DNA from 3 places in the Massilia sp. DJPM01 genome. Region 3 is predicted to be linked to each of the others. Evidence: predicted binding sites of a transcription regulator. Region 3 holds the regulator's gene; each other region holds the start of a gene.
The links. Region 3 encodes sigma-54, which starts transcription at its own class of promoters, with help from an activator protein. Its sites were predicted from a motif close to TGGCANGNAANCTGCTTT; they were not measured.
Positions count from the first base shown of each region.

Region 1: the regulator sigma-54 is predicted to act here: its motif matches at 1,207-1,224, upstream of PO883_RS19050 (ammonium transporter).
Region 2: the regulator sigma-54 is predicted to act here: its motif matches at 887-904, upstream of PO883_RS23170 (CmpA/NrtA family ABC transporter substrate-binding protein).

Region 1 is NZ_JAQOZV010000029.1:85,576-87,841, forward strand. It holds gene PO883_RS19045 (EAL domain-containing protein) at 1-1,100, shown strand, start outside; gene PO883_RS19050 (ammonium transporter) at 1,272-2,266, shown strand, end outside.
Region 2 is NZ_JAQOZV010000041.1:33,663-35,928, forward strand. It holds gene PO883_RS23160 (DsbA family oxidoreductase) at 1-453, shown strand, start outside; gene PO883_RS23165 (DUF427 domain-containing protein) at 455-745, shown strand; gene PO883_RS23170 (CmpA/NrtA family ABC transporter substrate-binding protein) at 955-2,190, shown strand; gene ntrB (nitrate ABC transporter permease) at 2,205-2,266, shown strand, end outside.
Region 3 is NZ_JAQOZV010000003.1:116,998-119,263, reverse strand. It holds gene lptB (LPS export ABC transporter ATP-binding protein) at 1-329, shown strand, start outside; gene PO883_RS03135 (RNA polymerase factor sigma-54) at 332-1,807, shown strand; gene PO883_RS03130 (hypothetical protein) at 1,830-2,266, opposite strand, start outside.

The DNA.
Region 1 (2,266 bases), on a different contig from region 3:
AGGCCGACACCGTGGCGCGCCTGGGCGGCGACGAATTCACCGTCATCCTCGGCGAGCTCGACGACCTCGACAGCGTCGAGCGGGTGGCCCACGCCATGCTGGCCGCGCTGGCCGAACCGTTCGCCATCAAGGCCGAAACCGTGTACCTGTCCGGCAGCATCGGCATCACCCTGTTCCCGCACGACGCCACCGACGTCGACACCCTGCTCAAGAATGCCGACCAGGCCATGTACGCGGCCAAGAACCGCGGGCGCAACCAGTTCGGCTACTTCATGCAATCGATGCAGCGTGCCGCGCAGAAAAAGATGCGCACCCTGAACGACCTGCGCGCCGCGCTCGCGCAGGACCAGCTGCGCGTGCTGTACCAGCCCATCGTCGACCTCGCCAGCGGACGCATCCGCAAGGCCGAAGCCCTGCTGCGCTGGCAGCATCCGCAGCGCGGCCCGGTCAGCCCGGCCGAATTCATTCCGCTGGCAGAGGAATCGGGCCTGATCGTCGGCATCGGCGACTGGGTATTCCAGCAAGCCTTCCACCAGGCCATGCGCTGGCGCGGCAGCATCGATCCCGACTTCCAGATCAGCGTCAACATGTCGCCGGCCCAGTTCCGGCGCCACGCGCCCGGCGCCAGCCACGCCAGCCATCCGCCGCACGTGCGCGCCCATCCGGTGCTGGGGCGCTACGTCGGCACCGAAATCGTGGTCGAAATCACCGAAGGCATGCTCATGGAATCGACCTGCAGCATCCGCGAACAGCTGCTCTCGTTCCGCGAAAGCGGCATCCAGATGTCGATCGACGACTTCGGCACCGGCTATTCCTCCCTCTCCTACCTGAAAAAATTCCACATCGATTATCTCAAGATCGACCAATCCTTCGTCCTCAAGATGGTGGCCGGCTCGGACGACCTGGCCTTGTGCGAAGCCATCGTCGTCATGGGCCACAAGCTCGGCATCAAAGTCATTGCCGAAGGCGTCGAAACGCAGGAACAGCGCGACCTGCTGACCGCCGCCGGCTGCGATTTCGGCCAGGGCTATCTGTTTTCCCGGCCGCTGAGCGCGCCCCAGTTCGACCTTTTGCTGCGCGGGCGCGATCGCGGCGCCTGAGGCGCACCACTATGGATGCGCCGCCGTGGTGCACGGGTCCTGGGCGGCGGCGCGCGCGTGGCCGTATTTCCCCATGAAATCAAGCGCTTGGCCGCCCGCACCAAAATGGAACGATTATTGCTTTCTTTAAGGGCAGTAGCACTTTCATGCACCTTTATCGGGAATCGTCCAATGAACGGAACCAACCACGCCGCCGACGCGCTTTTCATCTTGCTCGGCGCCATCATGATCCTGGCGATGCACGCCGGCTTCGCCTTCCTGGAACTGGGAACGGTCAGGAAAAAGAACCAGGTCAACGCCCTGGTCAAGATCCTGGCCGACTTCGCCGTCTCCACGATTGCCTATTTTTTCATCGGCTACGGCATTTCCTACGGCGTCGACTTTTTCGCCAGCGCCGACGTGCTGGCGGCACGCAACGGCTACGAGCTGGTCAAATTCTTCTTCCTGCTCACCTTCGCCGCCGCGATTCCCGCCATCATTTCGGGCGGCATCGCCGAGCGCGCCAAGTTCCATCCCCAGCTGATCGCCACCGCCTTGCTGGTCGGCTTCATCTACCCGCTGTTCGAGGGCATCGCCTGGAACCAGCGCTTCGGCATCCAGGCCGCGCTCAAGGCCGCCTTCGGCGCCGAGTTCCACGACTTCGCCGGTTCGGTCGTGGTGCACGCCGTGGGCGGCTGGATCGCCCTGCCCGCCGTACTGCTGCTCGGTGCGCGGCGCGGGCGCTACGGGCGCAACGGCGCCATCGCCGCCCATCCGCCCTCCTCGATTCCCTTTCTCGCGCTGGGCGCCTGGATTTTGGCGGTGGGCTGGTTCGGCTTTAACGTCATGAGCGCGCAAACGCTCGACAAGATGAACGGCCTGGTCGCCGTCAACTCGCTCATGGCCATGGTCGGCGGCACCCTGGCCGCGCTGGTGCTCGGCAAGAACGATCCGGGCTTTACCTACAACGGTCCGCTGGCCGGACTGGTGGCCGTGTGCGCCGGTTCCGACCTGATGCACCCGCTCGGCGCGCTCGCCACCGGCGCCATCGCCGGGGCGATTTTCGTGGCCATGTTCACCCTCACCCAAAACCGCTGGAAGATCGACGACGTGCTCGGCGTGTGGCCGCTGCACGGCCTGTGCGGCACCTGGGGCGGCATCGCGGCCGGCGTGTTCGGCCTGAAAAG
Region 2 (2,266 bases), on a different contig from region 3:
GAGCAGGGCGCGCAGACACGCGACATGATCCGCGCGCGCGGCGCCGACCTGGGCTTTCGCTTCGACATGGATGCGCGCAGCCGCATCTACAACACCTTCGACGCGCACCGCCTGCTGCACTGGGCCGAGCTGCAAGGGCGCCAGCGCGAACTGAAGATGGCGCTGTTCGAGACTTACTTCACCAAGGGCGAGAGTCCGGGCGACCACGCCGTGCTGGCGCGGGTGGCGGGCGAAGTGGGCCTGGATGCCGCGCAGGCGGCCGAGGTGCTTGCCAGCGGCGCGTATGCCGGCGATGTGCGCGAGCGCGAGCAGTTCTACCAGCAGCAAGGCATCAGTTCGGTGCCGGCCATCATCATCAACGACCGGCACTTGATTTCGGGCGGGCAGCCGCCAGAAGTGTTCGAACAGGCGCTGCGCCAGATTGCGGCCGAATCCACGTCGCAGGAGCATTGAGATGCCGACAGCCAGCTGGAACGGGGCCGTGATCGCCGACGCGCCGATTGACCAGGTGCAGATCGTCGAAAACAATGTGTATTTCCCGATGTCGGCGGTCAGGCAGGATTATTTACAGCCGAGCGCGACCGAGACCAAGTGCCCATGGAAGGGCACGGCGAACTATGTCAGTTTGCTGGTCGATGGCGAAACCAACCGCGACGCGGTGTGGACCTACCGCGCGCCGTTCGATGCTGCCAGGCAGATTGCCGGGTACGTGGCGTTCTGGAAGGGCGTCACCGTTCAGCGTTAAGCGAAAGACTGTCGAAAAGTCGTTTCTGCCACGGCAGGAACGACGATCATTTTTGGTGCGCCGCACAATATCAGTGCCGAAAACCCCCCATCACGGCGCCTCCCGCCCTTAACTTCCCTCTTCCTCACTCTCGTTTCCCGCTGGCACGCCATTTGCTGATGTCCTGGTAACGGCGCACGTCCGCGCCCAGCTTGCCAAACGAGGGAACCATGACGACCGACCGCACCATCCCGACCCGCCGCACCCTGCTCAAGGCCGGCGCCGCCGTCTCGCTGACCGGCCTTGTCAGCGGCGGCGTGTTCGCCGCCGGCTCCGACCAGCCCGAAAAGGAAGAAATCAAGATCGGCTTCATCCCTCTGACCGACTGCGCTTCGGTGGTGATGGCCTCGGTGCTCGGCTTCGACAAGAAATACGGCATCAAGATTGTCCTGAGCAAGGAATCGTCCTGGGCCAGCGTGCGCGACAAGCTGGTCAACGGTGAGCTGGACGCCGCCCACGTGCTCTACGGCCTGCTGTACGGCGTCCAGATGGGCGTGGGCGGCGCCAGGAAGGACATGGCGGTGCTGATGAACCTGAACCACAACGGCCAGGCCATCACCCTCTCCAAAAAAGTGGCCGACAAGGGCGGCGTGGATGGCGCCTCCCTCGCCAAGCTGATGCAGACCGACAAGCGCGAATATTCCTTCGCCCAGACCTTCCCGACCGGCACCCACGCGATGTGGCTGTACTACTGGCTGGCCACCTACGGCATCAACCCGCTCAAGGATGCCAAGGTGATCACCGTGCCGCCGCCGCAGATGGTGGCCAATATGCGCGTCGGCAACATGGATGGTTTTTGCGTGGGCGAGCCGTGGAACCACCGCGCCATCGTCGACGGGGTCGGGGTCACCGCCGCCACCACCCAGGATATCTGGAAAGACCACCCGGAAAAAACCCTGGGCACCACGCTCGACTGGGCCAGGAAATACCCGAACAGCGCGCGCGCCCTGATCGCCGCCGTGCTCGAAGCGAGCAAGTGGATCGACGCCGGCCTGGTCAACAAGACGAAGATGGCAGCCACCATCGCCGACAAGTCCTACGTGAACACCTCGGTCGACGTGATCAACCAGCGCATCCTGGGCCGCTACCAGAACGGCATGGGCAAGACCTGGGACGACCCCAACTACATGAAGTTCTACAACGATGGCACGGTCAACTATCCCTACCTGTCGGACGGCATGTGGTTCCTGACCCAGCACAAGCGCTGGGGCTTGCTCAAGACCGAGCCCGACTACCTGGCCAGCGCCACCAGCGTCAACCAGATCGGGCTGTACACCGAGGCCGCCGCCATGGCCAAGGTGAGCGTGCCGAAGTCGCCGCTGCGCACGGTGAAAATGCTCGACGGAACGGTCTGGGATGGCAAGAATCCCAAGGCCTACGCCGACGCCTTCAAGATCAAAGCCTGAACCGGGAGCCCATGATGAGTGCCGTGCTGGAATCGATGTCGAACACCCCGAGTGGCGCCGCGCTGGCCGCGCCGGT
Region 3 (2,266 bases):
ACCAGGCCATGACGCTGTCGGGCGGCGAGCGGCGCCGGGTCGAGATCGCGCGCGCGCTGGCGACCAACCCGCGCTTCGTGCTGCTCGACGAACCGTTCGCCGGGGTCGATCCGATCGCCGTCATCGAGATCCAGCGCATCGTGCGCTTCCTCAAGCAGCGCGGCATCGGCGTTCTGATCACCGACCATAACGTGCGCGAAACGCTGGGCATCTGCGACCGCGCCTACATCATCAACCAGGGTGCGGTGCTCGCCTCCGGTCGACCCGACGACATCATCGCCGATGAATCCGTGCGCCGGGTCTACCTGGGCGAACATTTCCGGATGTAGGCATGAAACAGTCCCTTCAACTACGCACCTCCCAGCACCTCGCCCTTACGCCCCAGCTGCAGCAGTCGATCCGGCTGCTGCAGTTGTCGACCCTGGAACTGCACCAGGAACTGGAACAGCTGTTAAGCGACAATCCGCTGCTCGAACGGCTCGACGATCCGCTCGATCATTCGGTGCGCCTGCTCGGTGATGGCGCCATCAGCAGCACCTCGACGCCGACCGAAGCGGCGCCCGAGCCGGGGGCGCAGGATGCGCCGGCGCCGGCCGAAGGCGAAGGCTTCGAGGGCGGCGAGGCGGATAGCCCGGCCAGCAGCAGCGACAACGATGGCGAATGGGGCGACCTCGGCCGCGCCAAGACCTCCGACGACGAGGATTCGCGCCCGCAGCTCGAAGCGTCCGCCACCACCTTGCGCGAGCACCTGATGGAGCAGATGCGCGTGACCGTGCTGGAGCCGCGCGACCGCGCGCTGGTCGAACTGATCGTCGACGCCGTCGACGACAATGGCTACCTGACCGAAACGCTGGAAGAGATCCACGAGCGCATGCCGCCCGAGCTGGAAATCGAAATCGAGGAATTGCGCACCGCGCTGGCGCTGCTGCAAAGTTTCGACCCGATCGGCGTGGGCGCGCGCAATGCGTCCGAATGCCTGGCGTTGCAGATCCGGCGCATGCCGGGCGTGGCGCTGGTGACGCGGCGCATGGCGCTGACCATCGTCGAGAACCATCTGACCTGGTTCGCCCAGCGCGAATTCAACAAGCTGAAAAAAGCGCTCGACTGCGACGACGAGGACTTGCGCGAGGCGCAGACCGTGATCCGCCAGTGCAATCCGCATCCGGGCGCGGAGTTCGCGTCCGACGTGTCGGACTACGTGGTGCCGGACGTGATCGTGCGCAAAGCGAAAAACGGCTGGTCGGTGATGCTCAATAACGACGTCATGCCGCGCCTGCGCGTGAACAGCATGTACGCCGCGCTGCTCAAGCAGGGCAAGGGCGAAGGGCAGATGGGCGCGCAGCTGCAGGAAGCCAAGTGGCTGATCAAGAACATGCGCCAGCGCTTCGATACCATCTTGCGGGTGGCCGAAGCGATCGTCGAACGCCAGCGCAATTTCTTCTCGCACGGCGCGGTGGCGATGCGTCCGCTGGTGCTGCGCGAAATCGCCGACACGCTCGGGCTGCACGAAAGTACGATCTCGCGCGTGACCACGCAAAAGTACATGATGACGCCGCACGGCATGTTCGAGCTGAAGTATTTTTTCGGCAGCCACGTGGCCACCGAAGCGGGCGGCGAAGCGTCATCGACGGCGATCCGCGCGCTGATCGTGCAGCTGACCAGCGCCGAGGATCCCAAAAGCCCTCTGTCGGACAGCAAGATCGCCGACATGCTGGGCGAGCAGGGCATGGTGATCGCGCGCCGCACGGTCGCCAAGTACCGCGAAGCGCTCAAGATTCCGCCGGTCGCCCTGCGCAAGTGCCTGTAGGGCGTTCAGGGTTGCGCGGTGCCTAGAAAAACTCCGGGTGCTCGCGCAGCAGCAGCTGTTCGTACTGGTTGACCGCCTTGAACTGTTCCAGCCCCGGCGCCATGCGCCGGCCGGCGTCCCAGCTGCGCCAGGCACGCGCCATGTCATAGCTTTTGAACAGCGCGTCGCCCATATCCTTGTAGGCTCCGGCCAGCGCCGGATTGGCGCGCAAGACGCTGGCGTACAGCGGCAGCGCGCCGCGTACGTCGCCCAGCTTGGCGCGCCAATTTGCTTCAAACAACGCCAGCATGTGCTGTTTGTGGGTGTTGAGCTTGCGCAGTTCCTGCAGCGTGGCGAGCGCCGCCTCCATCTCCGCCTTCCCCTTGGACCGTATCGCCGCCGCAAACGCGCGCACTTGCGGGTCGGCGTTGAGCAGCACCTTCTGCTCCGGGGTCGGCATTTTCATCGGATCACCGCTGA